3 regions of the Bacillus sp. mrc49 genome follow, and region 3 is predicted to be linked to each of the others. Evidence: riboswitches for the same ligand, from Rfam matches in the RefSeq annotation. Region 3 holds a riboswitch; each other region holds the start of a gene.
What was found. Region 3 has a riboswitch for cobalamin ahead of CVN76_RS26565 (ribonucleoside-diphosphate reductase subunit alpha). Riboswitches for the same ligand answer to the same signal wherever they lie in the genome.

Region 1 (6,737 bases), on a different contig from region 3:
AGTTTCCCTTTTGCGATTAGCTCGAGCTTTTGTTCCCATTCAGCTGTTGTCGCAGGAGATTTCAGTTTTTCTGGCACTAAATCCAAAAGCTGACGCCCCTTGGATGTGATATGGATTTCTTTGCCGCCGCGTTTTTCGAATAAGAATGAATTGAATAGCTTATCGATGATATCGGCACGGGTGGCGACTGTTCCAAGTCCGCCCGTTGATTTCAACGTGTCTGCCAGCTTCTTATCGTTTGTTTTCATGTATTTCGCAGGGTTTTCCATTGCTGATAGTAAAGTCGCCTCCGTAAAGCGTGCTGGTGGCTTTGTTTGGCCTGACGTTTGAGTGATTAATTTTGTTTTTAATTCATCGTCTTTTTCAATACGAGGCAATAGCTGCTCTTTTACATCCTCTGTTGATTCTTCATCATCAAAGTGGTTTGCATAAACTTCTTTCCAGCCGGAATGAATCACGGATTTTCCTCTAGCGATAAACGTTTGATCACCAATTTTCGTTTGCACCGTCAATTGCTCATATTCAAACGCAGGGAATAAAACTGCCAAGAAACGTTTCACGACAAGGTCGTAGATTTTGCGTTCTTTGTCAGTGAAGGCTGAAAGATTCACATAACCCTCGGTCGGAATAATGGCATGGTGATCACTGACTTTACTATCATCGACAAATGCTTTTGACGTCTTAATAGGCTTATTCAACACCTTATTTGCAAGAGGACGATATTCACCTATGGCACAGGCTTTTAAACGCTCCGGAAGCGTACCAACGATATCGGATGATATATATCGTGAATCCGTACGCGGATAAGTCAAGACCTTGTGTTGCTCATACAATTTTTGCATGATGTTCAATGTTTCTTTAGCAGAATAGCCAAAGAGTTTATTCCCATCCCGTTGTAACTCTGTTAAATCATATAGACCAGGTGCGAATGTTTTCTTTGCTTTGCGGTCAATGGAAACAACAGTCGCATCCTTACTTCCAAGTGATTTCACGATTGCATCGGTCTTTTCTTTATTAAAGCTGCGGCTATTTCCATTTTCATCTTGCCACGTTAACGTAAGTCCATCTGTTTGGGCTTCGATTCCATAATAGGTTTGCGGCTTGAAATTCGCAATTTCCTCTTCGCGCGCTGCAACCATTGCAACCGTCGGTGTCTGAACGCGTCCACAGTTTAATTGCGCATTGAATTTTGTCGTTAAGGCACGGGTTGCATTTAAACCGATATACCAATCCGCTTCCGAACGTGCTACTGCTGAAGTATATAAGTCTTCATACTCTTTACCAGGCTTTAAGTTATTGAACCCATCCTTAATTGCTTTATCCGTTACGGAAGAAATCCAGAGACGTTTGATGGGCTTATTCACTTTTGATTTCTCGATGATCCATCGTGCAACTAATTCTCCTTCTCTCCCCGCATCAGTCGCCACGATTATTTCATTCACATCATTGCGATTCAATTGTGTTTTAACAGCATTGAATTGCTTTCCGGTTTGTTTCATGACAACTAGCTTCATGCTTTCAGGAAGCATGGGCAGGTCTTCCAGCTTCCATGTTTTAAATTTCATATCATATGCCTCTGGATCTGCTAGAGTAACCAGATGACCTAATGCCCACGTAACGATATACTTATCGCCTTCTAAAAATCCATTGCCTTTTTTATTACACTTCAATACATTCGCAATATCACGTGCAACTGAAGGCTTTTCAGCAATTACCACACTTTTTGACATTTGTTCAAACTCCCTTACTAACTATTTACCGTCTAATATAACATAATTTCAAAGAGGGAATGGCCTATACAGTTCATTTGAGCCCTTGAAACGAAGCCGCCGGGATCGGGACAGTGGCAACTGTTCGAAAGCTTCTTGGTCGAAAAGAGAGGGAAGGGCCTTCACGTAAATTCAAAAGGAAAGCAACTCCTCGAGTTGGCGCCTGAAGACCTGAGGTCGCCTGCTTAGACGGCACAGGAGGAGCAAAAGCTAACGGCGATTGCAAAAGGAATTCTTGCCAAACAGGTTTTCATTGACGATATGCGCCAGAAATGCAAGCAAGATCATGTGGCAGGCTGATGCGTGTAGTGAATAATGAAAAGGGGGAAATGCTTGTCTGTCAGGATCGTGAATGCGGCCACAAGGAAAGTGTTTCACGTGTAACAAATGCGCCGTATGCCTGCAGTGCGCACAAGAAAAAAGGATGGAGCATTCGCTCCATCCTTTTTCTGTATATTACTGCTTCGACTAAATTTCATTCAGTACGGTGCCATGTCATTCATATTCAAGTGTGTTGTCCATTTTTTTTGTGTGTTTTTCGGAATCTACTCGTATGAGCGTACTGAATGGCTGCTGATCACCTGGACTGAAAATCGCTTCATCATTCTCTGGATTCCATCGGCTGTAAATACTCATGATCAGTATCTTCCTCCTTTGGATGAGAAGAGTAGTAATTCCCATTTTGATTAGCATCTAACGCTTCAATTGACTCTAACGCTGATCACCGGGACTAAACACCGCTGCGTCATTCTCCTTGTTCCATTGGCTTCTGATTGTACTCATGCACATCATCTCCTTTGGTTGAGAATGTCTTACAGTATTTATATACCCGGGTAGGACAGGTTGAAACATTTATTTTGAATTTTTTTCGCAATCCTGCGCGAACATCATTTCACGCCAAGGTTTTCTATATATTCGTCGTCCTTTAGCTTTCCTGTATGTTCTATCTTAGAAAAACAACGTGTCATAGAAACACTTACAGAATTTTATTGAAAGGGTGAAAAGGTTATATTGCAATTTGATTTTTCATTTTAGGCAAGAAACTGTTATATAAAACAAAAAACCCCTTAACATGTAAGGGGTTTTTTTTAGCGTCCCAGATAGGAATCGAACCTACGACCTACAGCTTAGGAGGCTGTCGCTCTATCCTGCTGAGCTACTGGGACATATTAAAAGGTCGACGACTTGTTTATTATATTGGTTATAGGCAAACTTTTCAAGTGAGTAGCTTATAATTATGAAAAAAAATGCCTGGCGGGTCATTTAACGATAATTTTTACCTTTTATTGCGTTAATTGGAATACTTTATTATTCGTTGGTTTTCTGGTACTATTATGCTAGAAAAAAATAGGAGAATGATAGTGGGAAAATACAGATTGGTATGGATGGCAGCAGTGTTTGTGGCTTTTATTTTAGCTGGCTGTTCACAAGGTGTTTTAGAGAAAATAGGTAAAAAGACGGCTGCGCCGATTGCGGAAGATAATATCGAGGTGGCTGCAGCAGAGGAGAATGAGGCCGAAATAGATTCGGAGGATGGAGCAAGTCCTGAACGAATCGATACGAGTGGCTGGATAAGGGCCGAGTCCGAGGTTAGGCTTCCGATATTGATGTACCATAGTATTTCGGAGGGGAATAACCTTCGGGTGCCGAAGGAGGAATTCCGGCTGCAAATGGCTTGGCTTCGGGAAAATGGCTACCAGACTTTATCGCCTAATGAAGCCTTTCTCGTTTTAAGCGAAAATATAATGCCAAGTGAAAAGTGTGTCTGGATTACTTTTGATGATGGCTATACAGATAACTACACGGAGGCTTTTCCTATATTGAAGGAATATGAGTTGAAAGCGACCATCTTCATGATCGGGAAGTCCATTGGTAAAGCTCATCACCTGACGGAAGATCAAATGATGGAGATGAGTGCGGATGGGATTTCCATCGAGAGTCATACAATCAACCATCTTGAGCTGAACCGGATGACTTCCGGGCAGCAGGAAGCTGAAATGGTCCAGTCCAAGGATTTATTCGATCGCATTCTGAACCAGGAGACGACGGTACTTTCGTATCCAGTCGGCCGTTATAACGAGGAGAGCCTCAGGTTATCGGAAGAAGCGGGATACAAGATGGCAGTCACCACCGAACCTGGCGGGGCAACAAGTGATCAAGGGATGCATGCCCTGCATCGCGTACGGATTTCACCGGGATTATCCGTCGGGGGATTTGCATCACTGATTGAAAATGCGTCCAATCGCTGAAGCTGGACAGGCGTTTTGTGAAAAATCCTCCAATAATCGCTTCTTGCATGGTGTATAATGATAAGCAGTGAAAATTATATACATATGAACGATTTGGTGTCTAAATGACTTAAAAGGGAAGCTGGTTCAATGCCAGCGCGGTCCCGCCACTGTATATGGGAGCTGACGGCTGTATGCCACTGTTTGGGATATGGGAAGATGCCGTTGACGATGACCATGAGCCAGGAGACCTGCCAAGATTCGTACACCTGTGACCCACGCGGATGGGGAGGTGTGTGGCAGACTGTAAAGAGTCCTTCATGATATTGTTGCCATACAAGCATCTTCCGTTTGACGGGGGATGCTTTTTGTCATGGGGTCCTCGCTTAAGGCGGGCTAAAACTAAATGAAATGATTGTGGGGAATGAACGTGAAGAAGATTTTTGGCCTGATACTGGTGATGTTGCTGACGGCTGGCATGATGGTTGGCTGCAGCGGCACGGCCGATGAAGGAAAAGGAAAGCAGCAGACGAATCAGGCTACACAACAAGCCTTCCCGGTTACGATTAAAGATGCAACGGGTGAAAAGGTGACGATAGAAGAAAAACCGAAGAAAATCGTTACGTTGATACCAAGCAATACGGAAGTGGTCTTTGCGCTTGGTTTAGGTAATAAGGTTATTGGCGTGTCCGACAATGATAATTACCCGGAAGAAACGAAGGATATCGAAAAAGTGGGCGGCATGGAGATGAACACGGAATTGATCGTCTCCTTGAAGCCCGATCTTGTTCTTGCCCATGCATCGAGTGCCCATAATTTGAAGGAGGGGCTCCAGCAGCTTAAGGATGCGGGAATAGATGTGCTTGTAGTCAATGATGCCCAAAACTTCAATGAGGTGTACAAGTCCATTGATATGATCGGGATGGCAACAGGCGAGCAAGCTAAGGCAAAAGACATCATCACGGACATGAAAACGAAGCTGAAGGTTATTTCCGAGAAGGCCAAATCGGTAAAGGAATCGGAAAGGAAGACCGTTTTAGTGGAGGTTTCGCCGTCCCCGGATATCTATACACCTGGTAAAAATACATTCATGAATGAAATGCTTATGATGATTTCAGCTGACAATGCTGCAGCGGATGTGGATGGCTGGGCCAAAATGGATGAAGAGTCGATGATTGCAGCCAATCCGGATGTCATCATTACGACTTATGGTTATTACACAAAAGACCCGGTAAGTGGAGTGACGGGCCGAAAAGGGTGGCAAGACGTTACGGCGGTTAAGAATGCCCAAGTTTTTGATGTCCATTCCGACTTGGTGACCCGTTCAGGTCCACGTTTAATAGAGGGAGTAGAGGAACTTGCCAAATCAATCTATCCGAACGTATTTGACAACTAAATGGGCGCTTGCTTATTTGCTTGCGTCATTGTTTTTACTTTTTGCCAGTACGATCGGCATCTCATTCGGTTCGGTGTCCGTACCGATCCCCGTACTTATGCAAATAATCGGCAAGGAGATTTTTCATTTGCCGATTTCCGCTGATCCCGATGTGATGCTGACGAATATCGTGATGAACATCCGTTTGCCGCGTGTATTGCTTGCAGGTTTGGTCGGGGCATGCTTGGCGATCGCGGGTGCGGCATTTCAGGGGCTGCTCCGGAATCCGCTTGCCGATCCCTACACGCTCGGGATATCGTCAGGAGCATCAGTCGGGGCAGTGGTGACGTTATTCCTGAATATATCACTCCCGTTCATCGGTTTATATACGCTTCCTGCATTGAGCATCTTATGTTCCGTGATCACGATTTTTTGTGTACTGACATTCGCAAAAAAAATGGATCGATCGATGAAGGTCGAAACGATCATTTTGACCGGAATCATCTTCAGCTCGTTTTTAAGCGCCTTCATATCCTTGATGATTGCGTTGACTGGGGAGGAATTAAGACAAATCATCGGCTGGCTCATGGGCAGCGTGTCCATGCGCGGGTGGAATTATATCGGAATCATTCTGCCGTTTTTCATCATTGGCTCGTTGATTCTGATCATGAATACGAGGGAATTGAATGCGATGACCTTCGGGGAGGACCGGGCAAAACATTTAGGTGTCGACGTGCAGAGGCGGAAAATGTGGATCCTGATCGCGGGCTCGATATTAACGGGCGCAGCGGTTGCCGTTTCAGGCACGATCGGCTTTGTAGGGCTGGTGATTCCCCATTTGGTCCGGAGGATATGGGGGCCAGATCATAGGCATCTGCTTCCGTTATCATTGCTGGTAGGAAGCGGGTTCTTGATTTTGGCAGATCTTGTGGCACGGACGATCATCGCCCCGTCGGAACTGCCGATCGGGGTCATCACCTCACTGATCGGGGCACCTGCATTTGCCCTCATTTTATTAAGGAGACGGAGAGTGGGTAGGACGGATGCTTGAAGTTAAAGGGTTAACGGGTGGATACGATAACAAAAGCGTTTTGGATTCCGTCTCTTTCGACGTTCAAAAAGGAGAACTATTCGGGATCCTCGGTCCAAACGGCAGCGGAAAAACGACGCTGTTGAGTATGCTCAGTGGGGTGCTTGCTTACAAGCAAGGAAGCATACGGATCAAAGGAAAAGATTTGCAGGATTATTCGGCAAAACAGCTTGCACGGGTCATTGCGGTGCTTCCTCAACATTCCTCATTGGCTTTTTCGTATACGGTGAAGGAGACGGTCTCGCTTGGGAGGTACGCCCATCAAACAGGCTGGT
Region 2 (6,737 bases), on a different contig from region 3:
AGCGGCAGTTCCACATCATTCTTTGCAGCAAGCCCAAGTGCGAACCCGAGATCTTTTCTTAGCAGCTCTAAAGCAAAACCGGGTTCGTAATTATCGTTTGCGATGAAGCTTTTGTAGTTCCGCTCGTAGATTCGGCTCTGGCCATAGCTTACGTTCAGCATCTCGAACAACCTTTCAAGATCAAGATTGCTATTCTTTGCAAGGTGAAGAGCTTCACTTACCCCTGCCGTATAAAATCCGATCAAGAGATTATTGATCAGCTTTGTATTCGTACCGCTGTCGATTCGATCATTCACATGAAAAATATTCTCGCCCATTACGTCAAATAAAGGCATGGCCCTATCGAAGACAGTCTTTGAACCGCCTACCATGAAGGTGAGCGTCCGGTTTACCGCCCCTATCACGCCGCCACTGACGGGTGCCGCGAGAAAATCAACATCCTTTTTCTTGGCAGCCTCTTCGATGCGGATATTCAATTCAGGGTCTACCGTACTTGTATCGATCAGCATAACAGCGGAATCGACGAGATAAACGAGTCCTTTTTCTCCTAGGAAAACTTCTTCCACTGCCTTAGAGGATGGAAGACTTGTAAAGATCACATCACATTGTTTCACCATAGTTTCAACCGATACGCCAATCGTTCCTCCTGATTGATGAAAGGACATTTCAGCTTCTTTGTTCAAATCCATTCCATACACAGTAAAATTAGAAAGTAGTAAACTTTGCGACATAGGCAGACCCATATTGCCCAATCCGATAAACCCGATTTTTTTCATTAGGCTTCACTCCGTTCACACATTATATTTTTCTTGATCAGCCATTCTTTCTGCAATTTCACGTTTTTGTATAAATAGATTCCTAAAGAGGGGAACAGCAAGGCTGCGAACTTCTTCCAACAATACTTTTCTGCCTGCTTCGCCCGACTCCGTTCCCGTTAAAATCAACACAGCCATCTCTTCAACTCTGCGATATCCTTCTTCACAGATAACGTTCGTCATATTATTTTTCAGCCGCTCTTTTTCCATCCCGTTCTTTTGTATCGCTTTTTCAGTGCGAATGACCGCAGATTCCATCACATGAATTTCCTTCACCATGTCTGCAAGCAAACGGGAATATTCTTGTTCCTGTTGAATGTTGATATTGGCATGTATCAATGCTTTCAAAGATTTGTGAAGAAGCATGTTAGAAATCTGGATGTATTGCCGGTTTCGGTTCGCCTCCTCATCAAATAGAGGGTTTAACCATGTGCCGCCGTTTTGAAATCCTTTTTTCATCAATAGTTTGGCAATGGTCAGACGGTTTATTTCATTCGTTCCTTCAAAAATCCGGCTAATCCGGGCATCCCGATATAATCGTTCCACTTCATACTCTTGCATGTAGCCATAACCGCCATGAATTTGTAAAGCCTCATCCACGATTCGATCAAGGATCTCGGAGCAATGAACCTTATTGATCGCACATTCGGCTGCATAGTTTGCCAGTTTTCCCAATTGTTCATCGAGAGGTTCGTCCGTTTCGAATACGTTGTCCAAGCTATCAGCCGTTCTGTAGGCCGCACTTTCCGCTCCATAAATCGCAATCGCCATATTCGCAATCTTTTCTTGTATCATCGAAAAACCTATGATCGTCCGGTTAAATTGTTTACGCTGTTTCGCGTAGTTAATGGCAAGCTCCAATGCTTGCTTGGATGCTCCGATGTTAGAAAAGGAAAGCTTCAATCGCGCCATGTTTAGAATATTCAATGCTACACGATGCCCTTGCCCGACTTTTCCCAAAACATTCTGCGCCGGTACACTGACATCTTCCAAAATTAAAGTCGCTGTCGAAGACCCTTTTATCCCCATTTTCTTCTCTTCTGGACCGACGGAAACCCCTTTGAACGTTCTGTCTACAATGAATGCAGTCATGCTGTTATTTGTTTTGGCGAAGACAACATATACATCGGCCACTTGTGCGTTCGTGATCCACTGTTTTTCACCATTTAATAGCCAGGCTGTCCCCTGCTCATTCAAGACCGCCGTCGTTTTAGCGTTAAGCGCGTCTGATCCCGCGTTATTTTCCGTTAAGGCATAAGCACCAATCCATTCTCCTGATGCAAGTTTTGGCAAGTATTTTTGCTTTTGCTCTTCTGTTCCGTAATAAACGTACGGGAGGGTCCCTACACCTGCATGTATATTAAAGGAGACGCTGAAAGAACCGCCAAATCCCATTTTCTCGGCCACAAGCCCTGAAAGCTTTTTATTCAGGGACAATCCGCCATACGACTCTGGAACCTCTACGCTGAGTAAGCCGAGCTCTCCCGCTTCTTGAAACAATTTTTTCACCTTGCCGTTATCATGCCGATCAATCGAATCCAGCAGGGGCATTACTTCGTTTTTGACAAAGAGCTCTGTAGTCTTTGATATGAGATGATCTTCCTCATTAAAATCCTCTGGTGTAAATCCTGCCGTGTCCAGTCCATGAGGAAATAAAGGTTCGTTACATTGAAGTTCACCCATTTCTTTCCTCCTCATTTCAACTCATCGCCCTCTTCTCTCGGGCAGGCTCCTAGTTTATTGTAAGCCCTTTCAATATTGCTCACATACACTACTTTTTCTGTACAGCTCCTGATAATGATCAAAATAAAAAAACAACTTCCAATAAAGAAGTTGTTAAGTTCGAATTGATACGTAAATAAACATGTTTTCCCATGACAAAATAAAAACATGCAGATCAATCGCTCGCACTTAACACCCCCTATCCTCGTAGGTATAGATGTGTGCTGAAACAGGCAGGTCTCCTGGCTTATGATCATCACTCCCCGAACCTTCCCATCTTCATGTTTCTGAAGACAGTGGTTTATCCGGATCGCTCCCAAATACAGTTGCGGGACAGCGTCGGGCTCTAACCGACTTCCCTATTATGTAGATGAAAAAATATCAATCTACACCTGTTTCTACACGTATGAAGTTTTCCAATCAAACATATCAAAAATTTAGTCAATTTACAAATAATTTCATTAATAGATTTATTTACCTTTTAATAACCAAAGCTTATAACCTAGTTGAAATCAACTGCAATTTTCTCCTCGGAACAGCTCCCTGCTTTGTTACTCCCTGCATTTTGAACAATTTGACTATGATACTGGTTGTTGATTTCTTTTATCTTGTTTAAGTCACACTTAGGCTGACGATCATAAGTCAGCAGTCCGTTGATTTCTTGCTCTACATCCGTAAGCTGTGTGTAGCAATATCCATGAATTGACCTTGATTGTTGGACAGCCGCCATAACCCTCGCATAATCGTTAATAAACTCATCTTCAGTCGAAGAGCTCGTATAGCCCCACCCCTCACTTTCACCAACCTTGTAGGCAATTCCGCCGAATTCCGTTAATAAAATGGGTTCACCTTGATGTTGATAACCTTTTGCATAAATAGACCACTTCGTCGACATCGAATCTAATAAATTGTCTTTTGTAGATAAGTCATCTACAAAACTTCGATACTTTTCAAACTCTATACTAGTCCCATGTTGATAATGGTGAACGGCACAAATATCAGTCTTAGTCATTTCCCATCCATCGTTAGAAATGACCAATCTCGTAGTATCTAACGAGTGAATCAAATAATACAATGCTAAGGAATGAGCTTGTTGTTGTTTATTTAAATGAATATGTGGCACTCCCCAGCTTTCGTTTATCGGAACCCAAGTAACAATTGAAGGGTGATTATAATCTCGTTCAACGATCTCGATCCATTCCTTTGTTATGCGGCTAGCTGCTTTTTCACTATACATTGGAGCGGCAGCACATTCCCCCCACACTAAATAGCCCATTTGATCAGCCCAATATAGAAACCGGGGGTCTTCAATTTTTTGATGCTTTCGACAGCCATTGAATCCCATCTCTTTTGCTAAGCGTATATCCTCTTTATAAGCTTCGTCGCTCGGCGCGGTCAACAATCCATCAGGCCAATATCCTTGGTCCAAAACAAGCTTTTGATAATACGGTTTATTATTTAAATAAACCATTCCACGTTCTGTATGAATTTTTCGCATCCCAAAATAACTCTCTACCCTATCTAGAGTTTCATTACTTTGCTCCAATTCCAACACGACATCGAATAAATTAGGAGATTCAGGCGACCAGGCCCACGTTTCATCATGAAAATGAAAGGAAGTTCTGAATATATGCTGCTGATACAGCTCAACAGCCCTTTGTGTATGTGATTCGACCAATTGGACAGAATCATTTGCAATCAATTCATCTTTGAAGTAAATCTTATACCGCAAAAATTGTCCTACCTTAAATTCCGAAACTTCCGCATTGATGATCACTGTTCCATTATCTAAGTCGGTTGTAAATCGTACCGTTTCGATATGTGATGGATTTACAGACTCAACCCAGACAGTTTGCCAGATGCCAGTGGAGTTTGTATACCATATTACTTCTGATTGTTGTTTCCAATACTGTTTACCTCTTGGTATGGTTTCGTCTGTTTGCGGGTCAAACACTCTAATGGTGATCATTTGCGCTTTTCCCTTATTAAGATAGGGAGTAATATCAAATGAAAAACTCGTATGCCCGCCTTCATGCCTTCCGACAAGCTTTCCATTGATAAAAACCGATGCTTCGTAATCCACTGCACCAAAGTGCAAAATATTTTTTTTGTTCCTCATTTCTTCCGGTAAAGAAAATTCCTTTTGGTACCAAACATATGGGTGGAAGCCAGTTTCTTCAATGCCACTTAATTTAGATTGGTAGACGAATGGTACTTGTATCGTTTTATTGGTTTCCAGATTTTTATTAAACCAATTTTCCATCAGCCCTTTGTTCTCATCATCAAATGCGAAAGCCCATTCACCATTTAAATTCACCCATGAGCTTCTTACAAACTGTGGTCTAGGATATTCATGACGTTTCATTTTACCTCTCCTTTTTAACCTATTGAATTTAGATTCCCTTTTTCTCTAATTGTGCTTGTATTTCCTCCATTTTTTTAATGTGATATAGCGCTTCTGATTGGTTATTTTCAGTTAGGGCATTCAAACGGGAATTTTTATGTTTTATGAATTTCACAACTTCCTTGAACTCATCTTCAGAAAATTTGATATAAAAGCTTACGAATAGTTTCAGGATATTACCAATTGCAGGTACAAGGATGCAAATAACAAATATCCAGTGGAGAGTACTATTTGACTGGCTCGTTACTGATGGTGTATATCCGATAACTGTTAATAAAAAGCCCGATAAGCCTAGTGCAAATGCGGTTTTTAACTTACCGGTAAATGTTTGGAAACTAAACACAAGTGCCTCTGTCCTGTTTCCTGTTTTATACTCACAATATTCGACACTTTCACCAATCATATTTGGAATAACGGAAGATGCCATTGTTCTAATAAAGCTTAATGCTACGAGTAAAATGATAACAAAGGTATGATTTTCGTATCCTAGGATAAATAAACTACAGCGTAAAATAGTGTCAAGAATTAATTGTGTTTGAAGTATCCATTTCTTTTTAAACCTTTTTGTTAGCATAGGATAAAATACCAAGAAGATAAATCCGAACATTGACCAAAATGCTACAGTTGCCTGGTTTTGTGCATCTCCTAGGTTCCAGACGAAGAAATAGGTTATTAACGCCGTTTGCAGATCCCAGAAAATATCAAGGAAGAAGATGATGCAAATCACAAATAAAGGCTTTGCACTTCTAACCGTTTGCACCATTTCTTTAAACGAAACTTTTTCAATATGCTTGCTTCGTCTCTCTTTCGTAAAGGAATAGCCAAAGATCATCATTGGAATAGTAGTGACAGACAAAAAAAGCATAGCCCATGGCAGTCCTTGCATAAACGCAGTATTATTGGCAACATCATACCCCAAAATATGATGGCCGATATATTTAGCCGAAATGGGTACGAGCAAGCCAGGTAATAAAAACCCTAAATTCACGCCTGCGTTTGCAACTGTTACAGCTTTGGACCTTTCTTGACCGTCATTACTCATTGCCGTAGATAAGGACCAGAATGGAACGTCACTTAAGGTATATAGAACTCCCCATAAAATATAGGTAATCGAGATTATTGCCAACAAAACTTGGCCATCAAGCGACCATGGAATGAATAGAATCATTGTGGATGCAACAACAGCAAGGGAGCCCCATTTCATCCAAAGACGAAACTTACCTTTAGGAGAATTCGTTTTATCAATTAAAGCTCCCATAAAAGGATCAATAACAGCATCCAATATCCTCGATACCAAAAATAATCCGCCAATGAATGAAGCGCTAACAAAAAGATAATCTGTATAAAAAATTGCAATGAATGTACCCACCATTGCATAATTTAATACTTGTCCGAACCCATAGAAAAAATAGGCAATATATTCTAATAAAGCGATCTTCTCAACGGACTCAACTTCTGTTTTTTTTTCTAACGCCATTTCCATGATTATTCCTCCTAGCCCAAAATATCCAGCTGGTCTATCCGTTACTTGATTAATCCAAAATCTCATTCCTATAAACCTAATGCATTACCTTATAGAAATCCCCCCTCCCAAAATACCCTATTAAAAACCAACGCCTTTCTGCTCAATTCCTCCAGATAAGTAAAGCGCTTCCACAATTAATTCATATTATTACATTTTATTTGTAACATAACAAGATATTTGTAATAAAAATATGCAAATAAAGTAAATTATTGTTGCTGGTGAAGGGGAATAAAAAAAACCATCACACTATAAAAACAGTGTGATGGTTTTT
Region 3 (12,967 bases):
ATTCATCTTTTTCCGCTGCTTACGAAGGCTCCCTTCCCCCCTCGTTGCCATCGTATTGATGACGATCGCCGCCATATCCACCGGGGTGACGGGACGTACGGTTGGGGATATAGGGCAATTTACCGAAGCGCTCCCCATATTCATGCTACCGGACGTCCCTTTGACATTCGAGACTTTGGCCATCGTTATTCCTGGCGGATGTGCGATGATCGGGCAATCCGGAATCAAAAAGAGGCAGGCTTTCCACATTTGGGGCAGGCGCGTTCCGCATTGAATGGCGTCCTAATAAAAATCCCCATGTCTGCACTCGTTGCTGTCATGTTCATGGTTTCCATCGGTACATTTGACTGGTCTTCATTAAAGAGGAACTAGAAAGCGCCAAAGACGGATGCAGCCGTGATGATTGTAACGGTCCTCATCGTCCTATATACGCATGATTTGTCGAAAGGGGTTTTTGCCGGGGTGCTCTTGAGCATGATCTTCTTCTCGGCCAAAATATCCAAGGTGACGGTTGAAAAAACGGCAGAAAAAATGATTTGAGGACAAATCTTTTTTGCTTCGGTGCAGGACTTTGTTTCAAAATTCGAAGTTAATGATGATGTAAATGCGATCATCATTGATTTTTCCCATTCAAAAATATGGGATGCTTCTGCGGTCGCTGCTGTCGATACGGTTGTCCATAAATATAAGCAACAAGGCATTTCCGTACATGTACAGGGCCTCGATCTGGAAAGCTCCTTATTGCTTGATAAACTTGCCAGCTCAATTAGTAAAATATCCTGAAGAAGGATCTTGCTGGCGAATAGAACTTTTCAAAACCGACAGAATAAATAACAGGAAATATGTCGATATGGAAGGGAGCGAAAAGCATGACACCCGAGCAGGATTATACGGCTGCCAATCTTTCACCAGATTTATTGGATGAGTTGAAAAGCTTTGAAAGCAAGCTTGGCGAGGAAGCGAATAAAGAATTGATTGTCATCGCCTATGAAAAGGAAAAGGATTCCTTGAATTAAGCAAAAAGACGGAAACATGATCATTCGTAATGTTTCCGTCTTTTTTGGGGTATGGAAAAAGGGTGCAGCAGCACCCTTTTCACTTACTTATTTACTGAATACATCCGTTAATACAGGCACGATTTGTTTTTTGCGCGAGACCACGCCTTCCAAAACGGCGATGTTATTGTTCAATGTAACGTTATAGGCTTTTTCGACTGCATTCGCTGCTCTTCCAAGAGCTAGGGCTACAGAATCATTTGTCAGGATATCCGTAACGACGAATAGGAATAAATCCAATTCCTTCACTCCGATAACCGCTTCAATCGCCGCTTCCAATTCAGCTTGCTTAGCAAGGACTTCATTCGGATCTACAGCATTGACTTGGGCTATTTCCACTTTTGCCATTCCCATGCTGAATTCTTTTGCATCAAGAGTGATCAGCTGCGCAATCGTCTTGTCGCTTAAATCAGCTCCTGCCTTCAGCATTTCCAATCCATAAGTTTCAGCGTTCACTCCGGCAATGGCAGCCAGCTCCATGGCCGCTGCAACGTCTTGCTCAGTGCAGGTCGGGGACTTGAACAATAAAGAATCGGAAATGATGGCAGATAGCATCAGCCCTGCTACCGCTTTCGGGACTTCGATTCCATTTTCTTTATAGATTTTATTTAAAATAGTTGCCGTACAGCCTACCGGTTCTGCACGGTAATATAAAGGATCGCTTGTTTCAAAGTTAGCGATGCGGTGATGGTCGATAACCTCCAGCACACGGACTTGGTCAATATCCTCAGCACTTTGCTGGCGTTCATTATGATCGACAAGGATTACGGTCTCCGCCTCCCCTGCCACTTTTTCGACAAGACGAGGAGCATCGAATTTGAATTGGTCCAGCGCATATTGAGTTTCGCCATTCACTTCACCCAGACGAACTGGTTCAGCATTGATACCTAATTGCTTTTTCAGATCCGCATAAGCGATTGCGGAACAAATCGTGTCTGTATCCGGGTTTTTATGTCCAAAAACTAATACTTTATCCAAGATTTAAATCCCCTTTTTCATAAAAATTTTTCCGTGAATCCCCAAATCGCACCAAGGGAATGCCACCTTTACGCTACACTTCATTTTAACACAAAATCCGTTAAATTCAGTGCTTGAATTGCCACTTCGCCAAGAAAATCTTTCATTCGCCTTCCCCCTGCCTTCACTTTGTCAATAGATAAGGGTTGGTTTTTCTCAAATATATTAGTTGAATTATCATCGCATATGGCTTACGATAATATAAGCAGAAATACTAGATATTGATTATTAAAACAATACTGATAACTATATATAGAATTTTTTACAATCCAAGGTGCCAGTGATGGCTGAAAAGGGAATCCGGTGCAAACCCGGAACTGTCCCCGCAACTGTGAATGTGACGAAATGAGGAACCACTGTATGGCTCACTATACGGGAAGGACTCAAAGTAGGATGATCATGAGTCAGGAGACCTGCCTTGAATTTTTCACGTTCTTATTCTTCGGGGATTGAGATGATGAAACGATCGTATAACGGCTATTTTATTCATGGCTCTTTTATGCTGTCGTTTGATCCGCTCAACTCGTTGGGCGGTTTTTTTATTACCGGAAGTTTACAAGGAGGATTCTTAATGACTCAAACATATAACTCTACCATAAGCGAGAATGATACTGAAACGAATTCCCTTCAGCTTGAGATGCTGTCGAAGGAATTTGAAGGCCGTCTCGATATGGAGAAATTCAAAAAGCGTTTTACAAAATGGCTTGAACGCAAAAGTGATTCAACCGATGAACAGGCTTCAAAGAAACTGATTCAGCTTGCTCTTGAGAGCGTGGATATCGATGCCCCGGATTGGACATTCGTTGCAGCTAAAGAGCTATTGAATACGATGTACAGGGATGCACAGGCCAATCGAGGTTATCAAGGCATGAGTTATGGTCCATTCTATGACCTTATCCAGGACCTGTCGCAGCTGCAAGACGGCCAACGCTATCCAGTTTATAAAGCCGAGCTGCTATCATCTTATACTAAAGCCGAAATTGAAGAACTTGGTTCAGTGATCGACCCTGAAAAGGATAAACTATTTTCCTACATAGGCATCTACCTACTAAACGATCGCTACCTTGCCCGTCCCAAAAAAGACAAAGTGTACGAACTCCCCCAAGAACGCTTCATGATCATCGCGATGGAAATCATGCGTTTGGAAGAAACGGAGCACCGCCTGCAACTTATAAAAGAAGCATACTGGGCCATGTCCAATCTTTATATGACCGTTGCCACCCCTACACTTTCGAACGCAGGTAAAGCGCATGGACAATTAAGCTCCTGCTTTATCGACGCCATTGAAGATTCCATCGACGGCATCTATCTAGCTAACTACGATGCTGCCAAGGTGTCTAAATTCGGCGGCGGTGTCGGCCTGTATGTCGGGAAGATTCGCTCACTTGGTTCCGATATCCGTGGTTTCTCCGGCAATAGTTCGGGTACGACTCCTTGGATCCGGCTATTTAACCAGACAGCCGTCAGTGTTGATCAATTAGGTCAGCGCAAAGGCGCGATAGCGATATACTTGGATGCTTGGCATAAAGATATCATGAGCTTCCTCGATTTGAAGACGCAGAACGGGGATGACAGATTAAAGGCACATGATATTTTCACGGGTGTATGCATTCCCGACTTGTTCATGGAGGCTGTACGCGACAGGAAAGAATGGTACCTTTTTGACCCGCATACAGTCAAGCAAACCCTTGGATTCTCACTTGAAGATCTATATGACGAGAAAAAAGGCGAAGGTAGCTTCAGGAACCATTATGCTCTTGCTGTCGAAGCCGTAGAGAATGGTACGCTGCCAAGCTACAGCTTTGAAAAGATCAACGCGTTGGACATCATGAAAAGCATCATGATTTCTCAATTAGAAGAAGGCGTTCCATATATGTTCTACCGCGATGAAGTGAACCGGAAGAACCCGAATAAGCATAAAGGGATGATTTATTGCTCCAACCTCTGCACCGAAATTGCTCAAAACCTAAGCCCAACGACGATCACGGATGAATATGAAACAGAAGATGGCGATGTCGTTGTAGTTCGCAAAAGCGGCGATTTCGTTGTCTGCAACCTATCATCCATTAACTTGCCTCGTGCAGTGGGCAGCGATGTTTTGGAAAGATTGATCCCCATTCAAGTCAGGATGCTCGATAATGTCATTGATGTGAATAATCTTCCGGTCAAGCAGGCATCGATTTCGAATAAACGGTACCGGGCAATTGGTTTAGGAACGTTTGGCTGGCATCATTTACTTGCCACAGAAAATATTTATTGGGAATCCGACGAGGCCGTTCACTATGCCGATGCATTGTACGAAAAGATCGCTTATTTAACAATCAAGGCATCCAACGAGTTGGCAAAGGAAAAAGGATCTTACCCATATTTCGAAGGTTCGGATTGGCACACAGGGGAATACTTCGAGCTGCGTGACTATACGGATCGGAAATGGCTCGATTTAAAAACGAACGTACAGGAGCATGGGACTCGTAATGGCTACTTAATGGCCATTGCCCCTAATTCATCTACTGCTAAAATCGGCAATTCCACTGATGGAATCGATCCATTGTATGAAATAGAATTTTATGAAGAAAAGAAAAACTTCAAATTCAAGGTAACGGCACCTGGTTTGACGCCAAATACGTATGAATATTATAAAAAAACACGCTTTAATTTGGATCAGCTGGAAAGCATCAGGCAAAACGCAGCCCGCCAAAGGCATATTGACCAGGCGATCAGCTTTAATCTATATGTTCACAACACGATCAAAGCGAAAGTCTTATTGGATATTCACTTAACGGCTTGGGAAAGCGGCTTGAAATCAACGTATTACGTTCGTTCGACTTCTTCCGAATATGACAATGCGTGTGAAAGCTGTTCAAGTTAACGTTCGCTCATACCCAGTAATTTATTTTTAAAGGAGTTTTCACGAATGACCAATCATATAAAAAAAATCAGGATGCTCGAACCTACGCATCCTACTAAAGCGACCGGTGTTTTCAAAGGAGAAGCTTCAGGCTTTCTCCTTTGGAACGATATTCAGTATGAAAAATTCTATGATACCTATACACAGCTCATCAATAATTTTTGGAAGCCATCTAGCGTGAACATGATTCAGGATAAAAAGCAGTGGGGAGAAATGGATGAAGATATCCAGGACGCCTTTCTTGATATCCTGACGATGATTGCTGGGATGGATAGCCTGCAAACGCCTACCTTGGTGGAAATCCTTCGATACATCAAGGACCCTGCAGCAAAGGCAATCCTTGCCAATATGGCTCAGCAGGAATCGATCCATAATGAATCTTATTCGTATATCCTTGCTTCCTTGATCCCGGTAGGCAAGCAAAAACAGCTTTTCGACCGCATTAAAGAACATCCGGAAGTGATAAAGCGAAATCAGCCGATTGTGGATGCCTATCAAACCTTCGTGGACGATCCAAGCCCTCAGCACTTATTCGAGGCTTTGATCCATTCAACAAACCTCGAGGGGATTTATTTCTACTTGGCCTTCGCATTTTATTACAATTTAGGACGGCAAAATGTCATGACCGGTTCGGCTACGATGATTTCGTACATCCATCGTGACGAGATGGTTCATTTCGATTTCATCGGAATGCTCATTCAAATCCTGATGTATGAATATCCTGAATTGAATAATGAAGAAAACACGAAATTCATCTACACAACGATTGAAAAAGCCGTCGAACTTGAAAAGGAATGGTCCGAATACATGCTTGAGGACATTCAAACGAAAGCCGACCTCGATTTGGAAGAATTCAATGAGTACATCGAATATATCGCCAACAAACGGCTGCGCATGTTAGGCCTCGACAATCTGTATAAAGAGTATGACGAAAACCCGATGCCATGGATCAAAACCTTCGATGATGAATCGATCGGACTGACCAAAACCGATTTCTTCGAACAAAAATCAAGAACATACAGTCAAGTAAATGCCAGCAATGGGTTCGATGAATTATAGGATTGCCATCGTTTATCATTCTGCAGGCGGCAATACGAAAGCGCTCGCCGAGGCCATCGGTTCTCTATTGCCTGACGCTGAACTATATCGCATGAGTGAATTCGATTTACGCACTTTGCCGAATTACGATGCGTTGATCGTGGGTACCTATACTTGGGGCAATGGAGAGCTGCCGGCTAAATCGGCTGCCTTTTATGAAGAACTGGAGCAACTTCCGATAGCTTCCCTAAAAACAGGGGTCTTTGGGACTGGCGAAACGAACTACAATCATTTTTGTGGAGCGGTCGATCATTTTCGGGACATGTTATTTGCCAAGAGTCAGTTATTGGTCACCTTGAAGATAGAACAAATGTATCAGGATTCAGACTTGTCCAGATTACAAAAGTTTACCTCATTATTTCAAAATTGAACGAAGGGGGATATGCGATCCGTATATCCCCTTTCGTTTGTTTAAACCTGGCACAATTCTGCCACGGTATGGAAAAGGATGATGTATAATGAAGGAAAAAAGGAGACCATCATGGCCGCTACTATTGCTCAGTTATTGCCCATCGTTTTTATGCTGGTACTTGTCGCATTCGTTATTTTCATCGCGTTTTACCTATCCGGGCATTTTAATCGTTCAAAACGGATTGAGGAAAAACTGGATAAAGTTCTAAAGGAAATGTCGAGGAAAAAAGAAGGTTGAACATGAAGGAAAAAAATAAAAAGACTCCATAAAAACGGAGTCTTTTTTTTATAGGCGTTCAATTATTTTTGAACGTTAGCTGCTTGTGGTCCACGAGCGCCTTGCTCGATTTCGAAAGAAACTTCTTGGCCTTCTTCAAGAGTTTTGAAGCCTTCGCCTTGGATAGCTGAGAAATGTACGAATACATCGTCTTGGCCTTCAACTTCGATGAAACCGAAACCTTTTTCTGCGTTAAACCATTTTACTTTACCTTGTACCATGATAGTTCCTCCTGTGTTTGGAAAAATCCATTTTATTACTATTTTTGGTTCTGGATAATGTTTCAAGAGGAATCCTATAACGGTAAATCCATCTATCAAACTTATTCCGAACAAAAATAATTACCCATATTATATCATGGAAAATCCTAAAAAAACAAGATTATCACAGTAATTCAAGCGACAAATTATCCTAAATTTCTACATTTCCCGCTTCCTGCTTTGACGAAAGCCTTCGTCAAGCAAATAGCGCTCTGCCTCGATCGGGCTCTCGAAACACTCCTCCAAATTCGAACCGGAGTACACGTTCCAGAGTTGATCTTCCCTGATTAGCGAAAGCTCTTGTTTTTCCCTGCCAATCCAAGTGCCTTCCAACCTAGCGAACTCGTTATCCTCCTCTTCGATTTCAATCGCAGGTTCAGATAGATAGTCCATGCTTTTCCGGATCAATTCCTTTAATTCCGCTTCCTCATAGTCACGTATATTGATGAACCCTTTACGGTCTGTGTCTTTTTTTCTCATATGTCCTGCATAAACGAAACCATTGCCATTGGGATGCAAGTGCTGAACGACTATCTTTTTCTCCTGAACGCTTTCTGGATAATGGAAGTTCACACGCCCCAATGAAACGTCTTTTCGCTGTAACTCCGTGAAAGTCTCGATAATGCTTAATTTTTCTTCAAATGTTAACAAATTTCTTCCTCATTTCATTAGTTCATCTTGTTTGTCGATTATAACACAGACTGATAAGAAACAATAATCTCCCTCCAGGCAGGCCTAAGCGGGAACTTTGATTCCGGGTACGCCTCTTTCAAGCCTTCAGTTTAAGCAGGCAAAAAATGCGTCTCATTTAATATACGTAACGGCAAAAAGCATAATGAAAGAAATGGCAATGATGATGGCAACCCATAGCCAGGCTAACGTCATATTCCCGGAATCCATGGCAATATATATAGCAGTAGGTATCGTTTGTGTCTGTCCGGGAATATTTCCGGCAAACATTAATGTCGCACCGAATTCCCCCAATGCACGTGCAAAACTCAATATCGTTCCAGTAACGATGGATTTGGCCGCCAAGGGGAGCGATACGAACAGGAACAACCTCAACTGCCCTGCCCCGTCAACCATTGCTGCATGTTCAATTTCTTCATCTATATCTTCAAAGCCCGTTTTTGCGGATTGGTACATCAGTGGAAAAGCCACCACCGCAGATGCAATGACTGCCGCCCACCACGTGAACATTAAGGGCTGATTAAAGATGGTTTCAATGATTTTACCCGGGAGTCCATTTTTGCCAAAAACCACAATCAATAAAAAGCCGACGACAGAGGGCGGCAGGACAAGCGGCAATAAAAATATGGTTTCCAACAGGACCTTTCCCCTGAATTTTTTTCTGGCCATGATTCGCGCTAGGATGATTCCAAAAATGAAAACAATGATGCCTGCTAGCCCAGCCACCTGTATCGATAGCTGAACAGGAGACCAAAAGCCCTCTGTCATGCCGCTATCCCCTCTTTGGTATCAATGATCATCAGCTTATGTAAGTCCTTGTACGTCATGGTCGACACCGAAGGATCTTTATCTGCAAAGGCAGCTTTCATTTCAATTTCTTCCTTTCTTTTTGAAATAACTTTTAAGTTTATTTTTCTTGACATCTTGCTGACACATAGGACGGTTAAAGTAAGGGTATCACAAATAGAAAAATATTTTTCATTCCAATAAACTTTAAAACTTTGAAAACTTGAAGGAGTCGATTTTAAATGGTAACAATTTATACTACTCCAAGCAGTCTAGCCTGTCGTAAAGCAAAAGCTTGGCTTAAGAAAAACGAAATTTCCTACAATGAACGCAACCTATATTCTCAACCTCTATCTATAGAAGAAATAAAAGAGATATTACGTAAGACGGAGGGCGGTACAGATGAAATCATATCGACTCGCTCCAAAAAATTCAAAAGCCTGAATATCGATATAAATAATACACCACTTAATGATCTTTGCAAGCTTATTCAAGATAATCCAGATTTACTTCGCCGCCCGATCATATTCGATCATAAGAACCTGCATGCTGGGTATAACGAAGAAGAAATGGGCCGCTTCCTTCCAAGGAAGGTCCGTCATGTACAATTATGGCGGGCAATCAGCCAATTGGCTTAAGCACCATCCCATATCCATTGTTAAATAAGAGGGTTGTCCAGTAATTTGGACAACCCTTTTTTTAAACTTGATCCGTTTTCTCTAGGATGATCATAAAGGTAGTACCTTGCTGATTGCTATCCTTCAGTATAAGATCACCTTTTTGTGCTTTGGCGAGCATCTTACTGAATGGCAATCCCAAGCCTAAACCACGCACCTTCAGTTTTTTGTTTTCACCTCTGTAAAATGGTTCGAAAACATACTGCTGTTCATGTTCAGGGATTCCTCGGCCGCTGTCCTGTACATCAATGCAGATTTGGCCATCATCTTTTTCATAAAGATCAATCGTGATTTTCCCGTTGCCATCAAGTGCATGCCTGGCATTGTTCAAAAGGTTAATGACGATTTGCTGCATTCGCAAGGAATCTATTTGACCGTAGAGGGGGTCATCAGGAACTTTTACATCGAGCGCGAACGATTGCTCATCATCCTGCGTCACCTGCCAGCGATAGGCGATCTCCTGAATGAATATATTGATATTTTCTTTTTGCAAACGAATCTTGAATGCACCTGCCGAGATGGCATTATAATTAAGCAAATCCTCTATCATGCCTTGAAGCCTTTGGGTTTCTTTTAAGGAAATATCCAGGAACTCCTTACTCTGATCACCCGTTACGACATCATCTTTAACCGCTTGTATCAGTCCGCTAATGGAAGTGACCGGGGTTTTCAAATCATGGGTCACTCCTGCAAGCAATTCCGCCCTTAACTTCTCCATGACCTTCAGTCGATTCGTCATTTCCTTAAATGATTTTATCAGTTCATAAATTTCTTCTTCCTTGATTTCCTCTTCCTCTTTGAAATGAATATCATAGTTGCCTTCACGAACTTCAACTGCTGCGTTCGCTACATCTTGGATGGGCCGGGAAATCTGCCGCGAAAGAAAATAAATGACCCCTGTCCCCAAAATCAACAAGCCTCCAATCATGATCGCCAATAAGCCATGATCTTGGTTGATTTCCTTTAAAGCTCCTTCTTCCTGGGCAATGACCACCCAGCCTCGCGTCTTGTCCTCAAAAGTAATCGGGGATTTGACGACATATACTTTATTATCGGAAATCTTGACCTTTTGAATGAGTTCCGTATTTTTCATGATGACGTCCGGTAGTTTATTTTCATCTGGATCAATATACAATTGAGGCATCGTATAAATGATGCTGCCATCAGGATCGACGATATATATGATGGGCTGCTGGTTCAAGTGAAGGATTTTCTCCCTTTCCTCGACAATCTCCGAAAGGACCGGACCGACGACAATCTGGCCATTTTCCTTTATCGCCCTGTCGGAAGTTTCATCAGCTAAATACTTAAGAAGGCTTAGCCTATATTCCAATGCTGTTTTTTCCATCCACCATAATGAAAAGACAGACAATAATATTAAGCCTGAAATCAAGGTCATTACGTACCTTTTCGTCCAATAGCGTTGTAAAGTAGTTCTTTTTTTAATTTTCATAGACACTCAATTGATACCCCAATCCACGCAATGTTTTGATTTCCCCTTCAGTTGCAGGCCATGCATCGATGGCCTTTCTAATTCGTTTGATTGCGAGATCCACGGCACGATCACTGCCATCATAATCCATGCCCCACACTTGATCGAGAAGCTGCTCTCTCGTGAAGATTTGATTGGGATGCTTCGCGAAAAAAATGAGCAACGACAAATCACGCGGCGTCAAGCTTATCTCCTCCCGATTCAATTGTACCGAATAAGACTGATCATCGATGATTAAGCTCCCGAACTCATGTACATGACCTGCATCCCCGGCCGGGATGCTTGACCTTCTTAAAACGGCATGTACCCGGGCAACGACTTCCTCTGCTACAAAGGGTTTGGAGATGTAATCATCCGCACCTGATTTAAAGCCGGATAATCGGTAATCGACATCGTTCAGTGCCGTCAGCATGATAACCGGGCATGCATCGTCCTCACGGATATCCTTCAATATATCCCAGCCCTCCTTTCCCGGCAGCATGACATCCAACAAAACGAGATCTGGGTCCGTCTCCTCAAAAACCGGAATCGCCTTCAGCCCGTCGTACACTTGGATGACTTCAAAACCTTCACGCTCTAAATATGCTTTCAACACCATTGAAATGGAAATTTCATCTTCTATTATTAAGATCTTCTTCATTTATGGATTCCTCCTTCCTGTAATTATAGTTAATTCGATTTATCTATGGTAACGATTGCAACCATCAGGGCTTTTTCCCTCCATCCTACCCTTTAAATGTGTCAGGAGTATGTTCGCGGCAAAATCATCAGGCGTTTCACTTTATATTTTCCAATATAACTCCTTGTCCCATTATGTAATGGACACCTTTAAGAGACTGGCTCAGGTTGGAGCCAGTCATCTTTTTAATTGCATGTCTCGTGTGGATTCGGACAGCCCGCATCCTGCCTTTCCACTTGAATCGTGCTATGTTCAATTCCAAACTGATCGTGAAGCAGTTTTTGCGCTTCAGCTAAAACTGCATCGTGATTGCCGCTCCCATCTATGACAACATGGCAGCTCATGGTCAAAAAACCCGAGGTAATGGTCCAAATATGAAGATCATGGACATTTGATACACTGCCCAATTCAAGCAAAGATGTTTTTACATCGTCCACATCAACTTGATCAGGTGTACCCTCCATCAAGATATGGAAGGAATCCCTTACTACCCTATAACCGCTTATGATAATTAGGAACGCAACTATGACGCTTGCAATCGGATCTGCTATTCCCCAATCGAAGAAATAGATCAAGAGTGCAGCAGCAATGGCGCCGACAGAACCAAGCATATCACCAATCACATGTAAAAAGGCACTCCGTACATTCAAATTCTCTTCCTTATCCCCGCTCATCAAAATCCATGCGGCAATGACGTTAACGAGTAGACCAATGATTGAAATCATCAGCATTCCCAGGCTTTGCACCTCGGGAGGATTCACGAACCTCTTGATTGCCTCGACGAAAATGAAGATGGATATTACGATCAGGGTCAATCCATTCAAGCATGCCGCGATGATTTCAAATCGTTTATATCCATATGATTTGGAGGATGTCGCCTTCCTTTCCCCCAGCCTTATCGCTGTATAACTAAGCCCTAAAGCTGCCGCATCGCTAAGCATGTGCCCTGCATCCGACAATAACGCCAGACTATTTGTCAAGAATCCTCCTATAACCTCGACAACCATAAATGTGGAGATCAATATGAAAGATGCCAACAACACTTTTTTATTATTTGAATGATGGTGGTGGTGACCATGCCCATGATCATGAGCGTGCCCATGATGATGTCCCATCCCATCCCTCCTCCCGGATTTGAATTATTATATAGTATGGGATAAATTCAGAATGGTTTCAAATGATTCCTTTTCCTTCAATCATTCAAAAAACTAAAAATAAGCGCTACAGACATTTCCTGCAGCGCTTTTCCCCTCTACCTTTCTTCTTGCATCGCATCATCGACAATGGCATACAGATTTTTATTGAATAATTCATTATTACAGACAAGACTATGCTGCTGAATCTCTTCTTGCTCTGGATTTTTCACCCGTTCTTTTTCTTTCATGACCTACCTCCAACATTGATTGTTTTGCCTATTATCGTATCCCCAGGCCTGTACCTTTATGCTGGATAATTTCCCATATTCCATGGTGGTTAAACGCATCAAACCTTCTGCCCGCCATGGAAAGCACGAATGATGAAATCATGCTCGGGTACTTGCAGGCTTTTATACGACAATAGGAACGATGAATTATCATAGGAAACCTGCTCAAGATCTACCTGAATTCCTGTTTTTTC

Region 1: another riboswitch for cobalamin. It lies ahead of CVN76_RS16690 (ABC transporter substrate-binding protein); the one in region 3 lies ahead of CVN76_RS26565 (ribonucleoside-diphosphate reductase subunit alpha).
Region 2: another riboswitch for cobalamin. It lies ahead of CVN76_RS19230 (acyl-CoA dehydrogenase family protein); the one in region 3 lies ahead of CVN76_RS26565 (ribonucleoside-diphosphate reductase subunit alpha).

What each region holds. Positions count from the first base shown of each region.
Region 1 covers NZ_PHNG01000703.1:7,221-13,957, forward strand. The annotation lists gene CVN76_RS16675 (DNA topoisomerase III) at 1-1,730, opposite strand, end outside; partial or broken gene CVN76_RS31820 (DNA topoisomerase III) at 1,848-2,191, shown strand; gene CVN76_RS31080 (hypothetical protein) at 2,265-2,405, opposite strand; tRNA gene CVN76_RS16680 (tRNA-Arg) at 2,862-2,935, opposite strand; gene CVN76_RS16685 (polysaccharide deacetylase family protein) at 3,155-4,018, shown strand; cobalamin riboswitch at 4,096-4,270, shown strand; gene CVN76_RS16690 (ABC transporter substrate-binding protein) at 4,422-5,393, shown strand; gene CVN76_RS16695 (FecCD family ABC transporter permease) at 5,356-6,423, shown strand; partial or broken gene CVN76_RS16700 (ABC transporter ATP-binding protein) at 6,416-6,737, shown strand, end outside.
Region 2 covers NZ_PHNG01000710.1:165-6,901, forward strand. The annotation lists gene CVN76_RS19225 (NAD(P)-dependent oxidoreductase) at 1-776, opposite strand, end outside; gene CVN76_RS19230 (acyl-CoA dehydrogenase family protein) at 792-2,498, opposite strand; cobalamin riboswitch at 2,753-2,948, opposite strand; gene CVN76_RS19235 (glycoside hydrolase family 2 protein) at 3,040-4,902, opposite strand; gene CVN76_RS19240 (MFS transporter) at 4,931-6,424, opposite strand.
Region 3 covers NZ_PHNG01000800.1:37,568-50,534, reverse strand. The annotation lists partial or broken gene CVN76_RS26575 (SulP family inorganic anion transporter) at 1-783, shown strand, start outside; gene CVN76_RS31280 (hypothetical protein) at 870-1,016, shown strand; gene CVN76_RS26570 (manganese-dependent inorganic pyrophosphatase) at 1,104-2,033, opposite strand; cobalamin riboswitch at 2,328-2,507, shown strand; gene CVN76_RS26565 (ribonucleoside-diphosphate reductase subunit alpha) at 2,644-4,941, shown strand; gene CVN76_RS26560 (ribonucleotide-diphosphate reductase subunit beta) at 4,987-6,039, shown strand; gene CVN76_RS26555 (flavodoxin domain-containing protein) at 6,029-6,448, shown strand; gene CVN76_RS26550 (hypothetical protein) at 6,560-6,727, shown strand; gene CVN76_RS26545 (cold-shock protein) at 6,790-6,987, opposite strand; gene CVN76_RS26540 (hypothetical protein) at 7,186-7,677, opposite strand; gene modB (molybdate ABC transporter permease subunit) at 7,831-8,484, opposite strand; gene spx (transcriptional regulator Spx) at 8,745-9,140, shown strand; gene CVN76_RS26525 (HAMP domain-containing sensor histidine kinase) at 9,202-10,632, opposite strand; gene CVN76_RS26520 (response regulator transcription factor) at 10,622-11,311, opposite strand; gene CVN76_RS26515 (cation diffusion facilitator family transporter) at 11,536-12,465, opposite strand; gene CVN76_RS32200 (hypothetical protein) at 12,603-12,734, opposite strand; gene CVN76_RS26510 (metallophosphoesterase family protein) at 12,833-12,967, opposite strand, start outside.